One region of the Streptomyces sp. NBC_00019 genome, then DNA from elsewhere that is predicted to be linked to it. Evidence: riboswitches for the same ligand, from Rfam matches in the RefSeq annotation. Region 1 holds a riboswitch; the other holds the start of a gene.

Region 1 (4,008 bases):
AGCGGCCCGGCAGGCACGTCGCCCAGAAGTCCGGCCTGAACCGGGTGATCCTCGCCCAGGGGTGGGGCCTGCTGCGGCAGCGGACCGAGCACAAGGCCCCCGACCGGGTCCAGGACGTACCCGCCCCCTACACCAGTCTGCGCTGCAGTGCCTGCGGATGGATCGACAAGAACTCGCGCAAGAGCCAAGCCGAGTTCGTCTGTTCCTCCTGCGGCTTCACCTGCAACGCGGACACCAACGCGAGTATCAACGTCGCGGCAGGACAGGGCGGGATCCCCCGCCCCCGGCGAACAGCCGGTGCCGGAGGGACGACACCGTCCACCAAGCGGTCGAGCGTCCGTGAACCTCAACCCAACTGGGTTGGAATCCCCCTCTTTTAAGAGGGGGAGGATGTCAATGCGTGTCACAGCGGGAGTTGTGCTGGAACCGGCCAAACATGACCCGCCCTCAACTCTGTGATCTTCACGTGATCTACGCGGCATTAACTTGTGACAAGTGATCGACTGCCGATACGTTCACGCATCAGCGCGGTGACTGTCTCCACCCGCCGCGCCGGTCACTGTTGTCTCGCGAAAGGCCTCCGCATGCTCACCGGGAACGGTCGTCACCGTCGCCCCCGCCAGGCTCCGGCACTCCTCGTCGCGGCCGGAGTGACCGGCTCCGCCATCGCGATCCCGCTTCTCGGCGCCACCGGCGCGAGCGCGGCCGACGGGAATACCTGGGACCAGGTCGCCAAGTGCGAGACCGACGGTTCCTGGAGCGCGAACAAGGGCGACGGCTACTACGGCGGGCTCAAGCTCTCCCAGGAGAACTGGGAGAAGCACGGTGGCCTCGACTACGCCACGAGCCCCGACCTCGCCAGCCGCAACCAGCAGATAGCCGTCGCCGAGAAGGTCCTCGCGGACCAGGGCGTCGGCGTCTGGGGCACCTGCGGTCTGCTGAACGGGCTGAGCAAGGACTCGGCCTCGGACGATGTCGACACCGGCGTCGAGAGCGGCACCCCGTCGGCATCCGAAGAGTCGGGTTCATCTGAATCATCCGATTCGCCTGGCTCGTCCGGACTGTCCAACTCCTCCGGATCGTCCGACTCGTCGACCGAGTCCTCCGCCGACTCGACCCCCTCGCCCTCGGCGTCCACCGAAGCGGACAACTCTTCCAGGTCGGACACCTCTGACCCCGGCGCCGAAGAATCACAGCCGTCCGACAGTCCATCCACAGCACCGGCAAAGAGTGACGAATCGGACAACTCCTGGCAAGAAGGCGGCTCTTCGGCTCTCGTCGACACCGGCGCCCTCTCCGCCGCCAAGGAGAGCACCGGCCGGCACCGCGGCGCGAGCGCCGACGAGGGCTCGTACACCGTCCGCGTCGGCGACACGCTCGCCTCCATCGCCGACTCCCTTGACGTCGACGGCGGATGGCGCCGGCTCTACACCGAGAACAGGCAGGTCATCGGCGCCGACCCGAGCAGCATCGAGCCCGGTCAGACCCTCGTACTCGGTAGCGAATAGGGCGAAAACCCCAGAGAAATGCCGGTAGTTCACGCCACACTTCACATCAAATGTCCGGTTTGGCGAAAGTGTGGGATGAGTCTCAGAAGCCCTGATCGTCTTTGAAATTCCCCGGATTCCCTGTCTACGGTCAACACCGCTCGTCACCGCGAGCCCCGTCTGCCGCAACGCCGAATCCTGCCAGCGGCCGTACGGGAACAGTCGTCGCGTCATGCGCCGTAGGCAGGAGCGGGGGACCCAAGGTAAGTGCCGGGCCCAGCGGTTCACGCTGGTCCGGCTTGGGGTGAAGTCGCGCATCGCGAGATGCGCGGCCGGGCAACTCAACCGGCCCGAACCCGACAGCTCACCTCGCAGGCGTCGGTGAGGGGATCCACCATGCTGTTTTCCGGTAAGGGCAAGCACCGTCGTCCGTCCAAGGCCACCCGCGCCGCCGCGCTCGCCGGCGTCACCGGTGTCGCCATAGCCGCCCCGCTGATGGCGGCCGGCAACGCCTCCGCCGCCACCGCCTCCGAGTGGGACGCCGTCGCCCAGTGCGAGTCGGGCGGCAACTGGGCCATCAACACCGGCAACGGCTACTACGGCGGTCTGCAGTTCTCCGCCTCCACCTGGGCCGCGTACGGCGGCACGGCGTACGCCTCGCAGGCCAACCAGGCCACCAAGGCGCAGCAGATCGAGATCGCCGAGAAGGTCCTCGCGGGTCAGGGCAAGGGTGCCTGGCCGTCCTGCGGCGTCGGCCTGTCCAGCGCGAGCTACACCGGCGGCGGCTCGTCGAGCTCCTCGGGCAGCAGCTCCTCCAGCGACAGTGGCACCAGCACCCGCTCCTCCGAGCAGGGGGCCTCCCGCTCCTCCGAGCGCCCGGCCGCCAAGAAGACCGTCACCACCCCGACCGGCAAGAAGGTCAAGAAGGGCGACGGCGAGTACAAGGTCGTCACGGGTGACACCCTCAGCGCCATCGCCGAGGAGCACGACGTCAAGGGCGGCTGGCAGAAGCTGTTCAAGCTGAACAAGGACATCGTCAGCGACGCCGACTTCATCTACCCGGGTCAGCAGCTGCACCTCAAGTAAGGGCTGCGGCACTCAAGCAGGACCCAGCTGAACCACAGTGCCCTCACATCCGTGGTCCTCATACTGAAGGCCTCGTGAGGGTCCCCCCGTCCCCACGGGCTCCCCGCTCCGGTGCGTGTTCCCCCGTACGCACCGGGGCGGGGCTTTTTTCTGCGCCGGTTTCTGTCAGGTTTCCGAAAGCGTCTTTGTTCCGTTCAGAAACAATTTACTCTCGGTTCTGTCCACGGGGCGGTCCACGCGGTGGCCGATCGCCCCGAGCCGGTTAGGCTCGTCTCGCAGAACACACCGCGGTCCCGGCGGACCGTGTCACATCCCATGAAGGAGATGCTCGTGCCGTCCATCGACGTCGTCGTAGCCCGGGAAATCCTGGACTCCCGAGGCAACCCCACGGTCGAGGTCGAGGTCGGCCTCGACGACGGCAGCACGGGTCGTGCCGCCGTTCCGTCCGGCGCCTCCACGGGTGCCTTCGAGGCCATCGAGCTCCGCGACGGTGACCCCAACCGCTACCTGGGCAAGGGTGTCGAGAAGGCCGTCCTCGCCGTCATCGAGCAGATCGGCCCGGAGCTCGTCGGCTACGACGCCACCGAGCAGCGCCTGATCGACCAGGCCATGTTCGACCTGGACGCCACCGACAACAAGGGCTCGCTCGGCGCCAACGCCATCCTCGGCGTCTCCCTCGCCGTCGCCCACGCCGCCTCCGAGGCCAGCGACCTCCCGCTCTTCCGCTACCTGGGCGGCCCGAACGCGCACCTGCTGCCCGTTCCGATGATGAACATCCTTAACGGCGGCTCGCACGCCGACTCCAACGTGGACATCCAGGAGTTCATGATCGCCCCGATCGGCGCGGAGTCCTTCTCCGAGGCGCTGCGCTGGGGCGCCGAGGTCTACCACACCCTCAAGAAGGTGCTGAAGACCAAGGGCCTGTCCACCGGCCTCGGCGACGAGGGCGGCTTCGCGCCGAACCTGGAGTCCAACCGCGCCGCGCTCGACCTCATCATCGAGGCCATCAAGCAGGCCGGTTACGTCCCCGGCGAGCAGATCGCGCTCGCGCTCGACGTCGCCGCGTCCGAGTTCTACAAGGACGGCAAGTACGAGTTCGAGGGCAAGTCCCGCTCGGCCGCCGAGATGACCGAGTACTACGAGGAGCTCGTCTCCGCGTACCCGCTCGTCTCCATCGAGGACCCGCTGTACGAGGACGACTGGGCCGGCTGGAACACCATCACCGCGAAGATCGGTGACAAGGTCCAGATCGTCGGCGACGACCTGTTCGTCACCAACCCCGAGCGCCTGGCCCGCGGCATCGAGGAGGGCTCCGCCAACGCCCTGCTCGTCAAGGTGAACCAGATCGGCTCGCTGACCGAGACGCTGGACGCCGTCGAGATGGCCCAGCGCAACGGCTTCAAGTGCATGATGTCCCACCGCTCCGGCGAGACCG
Region 2 (4,008 bases), 1.9 Mb from region 1:
AGCGGGAGGAGGCGCCGGACATGGGGCGATGCTAAGGAGCGCGGCCCAGCTCGAGGGCAGGGCGCGCGAGCGGGCGCGGGCAAATACGCGCGGGCGCAGGCACGGGAGGGGGCGCGGCTCGGCGGCCGGTGCACTGAGTGATGGCAGATGTGTCCCACGCCCGCCGGATCACGTCGGACCCCGCCCACCTGGGCGTCATCTGAGTAGTTCCGCTCATGACAATCGACCGTCCGGGGCGCCAGACTCTCGCCATGTCCCTCAGACGATCATTCGCCCTCGTCGGCGCCGCCCTCGTGGCGGTCAGTCTCACCGCATGCGGGAGTCAAAAAGGTGGGGCGGCCAATGGAGCCGGCGCCGCGCGGTCGGCCACTCCGACCTACTCCTATCCGCCCCCGCCGAAGTGCGCGCAGTCCACAGCGACGCCCACCGCCCTGCCTTCCTCCCCCTCACCCTCCGCCTCGAACACGGCCGGAGGACAGCAGGACGGACCTGTGGACGCTCCCCCCAACTACGCCGACAACCACGCGTACCGCATGCGGGCGCCCTTGAGTGCGGAGCAGCAGGCCAGTGGGCAGGCGTCGGCCGAGCTGATCCTCGCGGAGCTGGCGAAGGTCCGGAAGGAGGGCGGGTCGGGGGAGTTCGGTGTCTTCGGTGACGAACGGGTCGAGGCGGCGCTGGAGCGTGTCGGGTGCGGTGAGAAGCACGGGGTCTTCGTCGGGAACGGGTACTACGCCGTCTACACGGGCGTCGTGTGTGTCTCCGGACGGGTGACGAAGGACGAGCTGACCGGCGAGGTGCACGGCGTCTACGCCGAGCCCCAGCCCGGCGAAGGGCCCTGTGTCGAGAACCGGGGAGGTCACTGACGCCAGGGCCCTGCCGCGCGTCAGGCCGGCCGCACCACGCTGTGGATAGCCGACTCACCGTCGTAGTAGATGGACTCCTCGCGCACGTACGCCCCCGGCTTCGGCGCGTGGATCATCTTGCCGTTGCCGATATAGATGCCGACGTGGGTGACATCGTCGTAGAAGAAGACGAGGTCGCCGGGCTGGGCGTTGGCGAGGGTGACCGTGGTGCCGGCGTTCACCTGGTCGTAGGTGGTGCGAGGGAGGGAGATGCCGGCGGCGTTCCAGGCGGCCTGGGTGAGGCCGGAGCAGTCGTAGGAGTCGGGGCCGGTGGCGCCCCAGACGTACGGCTTGCCGACCTGTGAGCGGGCGAAGGCGAGGGCCTTCTCGGCCTTCGTGGCGTACGAGGAGTCCGAGGCCTCCGAGGACGACGACGAGCTGCTCGCCGACTCCTCGGCCGCGGCTGCTTCCTCCGCCGCCTTCTGCTCGGCCGCCTGCTGCTCCGCCAGCTCGGCGGCCTTGCGGGCGGCCTCCTCCTGCTTCTTCTTCTCGATCGCCGCGAGGCGCGCCTTCTCCTCGGCGGTCAGCTGAGACAGCAGCTCGCGCGCGGCGGACAGCTTCCGCTGGACGGTCGCCTTGGCGGTCTTCAGGTCGCTCTGCGAATCGGAGAGCGTCTCGAGGCTGTCGGTGGCCTCCTGGCGCTTCTTCATCGTCGCGGACTGCTCGGAGACGTAGTCGTCGACCGCGTCCTTCTGGCGGGACGTCATACGGCCCATCAGCTGCGTCTGGTCGAAGTAGTCCTGCGGGGAGTCCGCGAGCAGGAAGGTCGCGGTGTCGGGCGCGGAGGCGCCGGTGCGGTACTGGGCCGCGGCGAAGGTGCCGAGCTCCTCGCGGGCCTCGTTGAGCTTCTGGGTGCGCTGGGCGACGTCGTCGAGGAGGGTGTCGACCTCCTTGCGCTGCTTGGAGGTCTTCTCCTTGGCCGAGTTGTACTTCTCGGTCGCCGACTCCGCCTGGCGGTAGAGGTCGTCGACCTTCTTCTCGACTTCCTCGATGCTCGGCTTGTCATCGGTCGAGGGCGCGGCGGTGGCCGTCTGGGAGAGCAGGGCCACGGAGGTGAGGGCGGCCGTGGCGAGAGCGGGTGTGCGTATGCCGGCTACGCGCGTACCCGGGGGAGGCGACTTACGGTGCGACGCCAAGGTCGGCGACTCCTTCCATGCTCCGCCTACCGAGTTAGCTGTCGGGTTCGGGCGGGTGGTTCGGAAGGGTTGCCCTACGGCCGTTCCCGGTACGGGAGTCGGCCGATTCACCCCAAGTTCGGTGGGTCCCCGGTTCCGGGTGCGCGGCGGCGCTCCGGATTCGGCGGAGGCCGCGCGGCCCGGCGACGTTCGCCGGTGGGGGTCGTACGGCCTTCCGGCACGGTAGCCAACGGGTGTGGCCCCTGTGAAGGTTGATGTCCGATAGGCCCGATACATTTTCGTGACCTTAGGTCAGGACGGTGCTCGCGGTGGTGAGTACGGAGTGATCTGCAATGACTTATACGCATTTTGTGCGAAGTGGTGACGTCCGCCCGCTTCCGGCCGCGACGGCAGGAAGTGCCTCGGCAAGCTCGGGCGTGGTCGTCGACCCGTGTGACGGCAAGTTGTACGTCTCCACCTGGCCGGTCGCGGATCGTGACAGAACGGTGGCGGAGGGTGAGGAGGTCCCTGGTGGCCAGGTCCGGAAGATCCTCGGATTCTGAGGCGGCCTCCGCGGCCGCCGCCGAAAAGAGCCCATGTTCTCAGGGCGGCGGCGGGGTGTCAGTGGGGAGCCCTAGACTCGGAGAGCGATGAGCAGCCTCTTTGACGACAGTTTCCTGGCGGACCTCCAAGCCCCTAAGGGCCGCGAGGAAGAGCCCCCGCCGCCGCCCGAGGACGAGCACGTACCGGAACCCGTTCCGGACGACCTGTTCGGCGGCCGGTTCGACGTGCCGCCGGACCGGGACGCGTACTACCGCGACGGCGCCCCGCGCCCGGTCCTGGACGCGGCCGCGCTCATCGACGGGCTCAACGAGAACCAGCGCGCGGCCGTCGTCCACTCCGACACCCCGCTGCTCATCGTGGCCGGCGCCGGATCCGGCAAGACGCGGGTGCTCACCCACCGCATCGCCTACCTGCTGGCCGAGCGCAACGTCCACCCGGGCCAGATCCTCGCGATCACCTTCACCAACAAGGCCGCGGGCGAGATGAAGGAGCGCGTCGAGCAGCTCGTCGGCCCGCGGGCGAACGCGATGTGGGTGATGACGTTCCACAGCGCGTGCGTGCGGATCCTGCGGAGGGAATCCAAGAAGCTCGGCTTCACGTCGTCGTTCTCGATCTACGACGCGGCCGACTCCAAGCGTCTGATGGCCCTGGTCTGCCGTGACCTCGACCTCGACCCCAAGCGCTTCCCGCCCAAGTCCTTCAGTGCCAAGATCAGCAACCTCAAGAACGAGCTGATCGACGAGGAGGACTTCGCCGCCCAGGCCACCGACGGCTTCGAGAAGACCCTCGCCCAGGCCTACGCGATGTACCAGTCGCGGTTGCGGGAAGCCAACGCGCTCGACTTCGACGACCTGATCATGACCACGGTCAATCTGCTGCGCGCCTTCCCGGACGTCGCCGAGCACTACCACCGCCGCTTCCGGCATGTCCTCGTCGACGAGTACCAGGACACCAACCATGCCCAGTACGCGCTGGTCCGCGAGCTGGTGGGGACGAACGAGCACCCCGTCGACGTACCCCCGGCCGAGTTCGACCTCCCGCCCGCCGAACTGTGTGTCGTGGGTGACGCCGACCAGTCGATCTACGCCTTCCGCGGCGCGACGATCCGCAACATCCTCCAGTTCGAGGAGGACTACCCGAACGCGACGACGATCCTGCTGGAGCAGAACTACCGCTCCACACAGACGATCCTGTCCGCCGCCAACGCGGTCATCGAGCGCAACGAGTCCCGCCGCCCCAAGAACCTGTGGACCAACGCGGGCGCGGGCGCGCGCATCACCGGCTATGTCGCCGACACCGAGCACGACGAGGCGCAGTTCGTCGCCGAGGAGATAGACCGACTGACGGACTCGGGCGACGCGAAGGCCGGCGACGTCGCCGTCTTCTACCGGACCAACGCCCAGTCCCGGGTCTTCGAAGAGATCTTC

The links. Region 1 has a riboswitch for cyclic di-AMP ahead of OHU89_RS21285 (transglycosylase family protein). Riboswitches for the same ligand answer to the same signal wherever they lie in the genome.
Region 2: linked by a shared signal. The riboswitch ahead of OHU89_RS30445 (NlpC/P60 family protein) and the one ahead of OHU89_RS21285 (transglycosylase family protein) in region 1 are both predicted to bind cyclic di-AMP.

What each region holds. Positions count from the first base shown of each region.
Region 1 covers NZ_CP108302.1:4,539,352-4,543,359, reverse strand. The annotation lists gene OHU89_RS21295 (RNA-guided endonuclease InsQ/TnpB family protein) at 1-380, shown strand, start outside; gene OHU89_RS21290 (transglycosylase family protein) at 585-1,508, shown strand; cyclic di-AMP (ydaO/yuaA leader) riboswitch at 1,713-1,880, shown strand; gene OHU89_RS21285 (transglycosylase family protein) at 1,884-2,573, shown strand; gene eno (phosphopyruvate hydratase) at 2,904-4,008, shown strand, end outside.
Region 2 covers NZ_CP108302.1:6,418,241-6,422,248, forward strand. The annotation lists gene OHU89_RS30435 (tellurite resistance/C4-dicarboxylate transporter family protein) at 1-22, opposite strand, end outside; gene OHU89_RS30440 (hypothetical protein) at 492-863, shown strand; gene OHU89_RS30445 (NlpC/P60 family protein) at 884-2,038, opposite strand; cyclic di-AMP (ydaO/yuaA leader) riboswitch at 2,047-2,214, opposite strand; gene pcrA (DNA helicase PcrA) at 2,668-4,008, shown strand, end outside.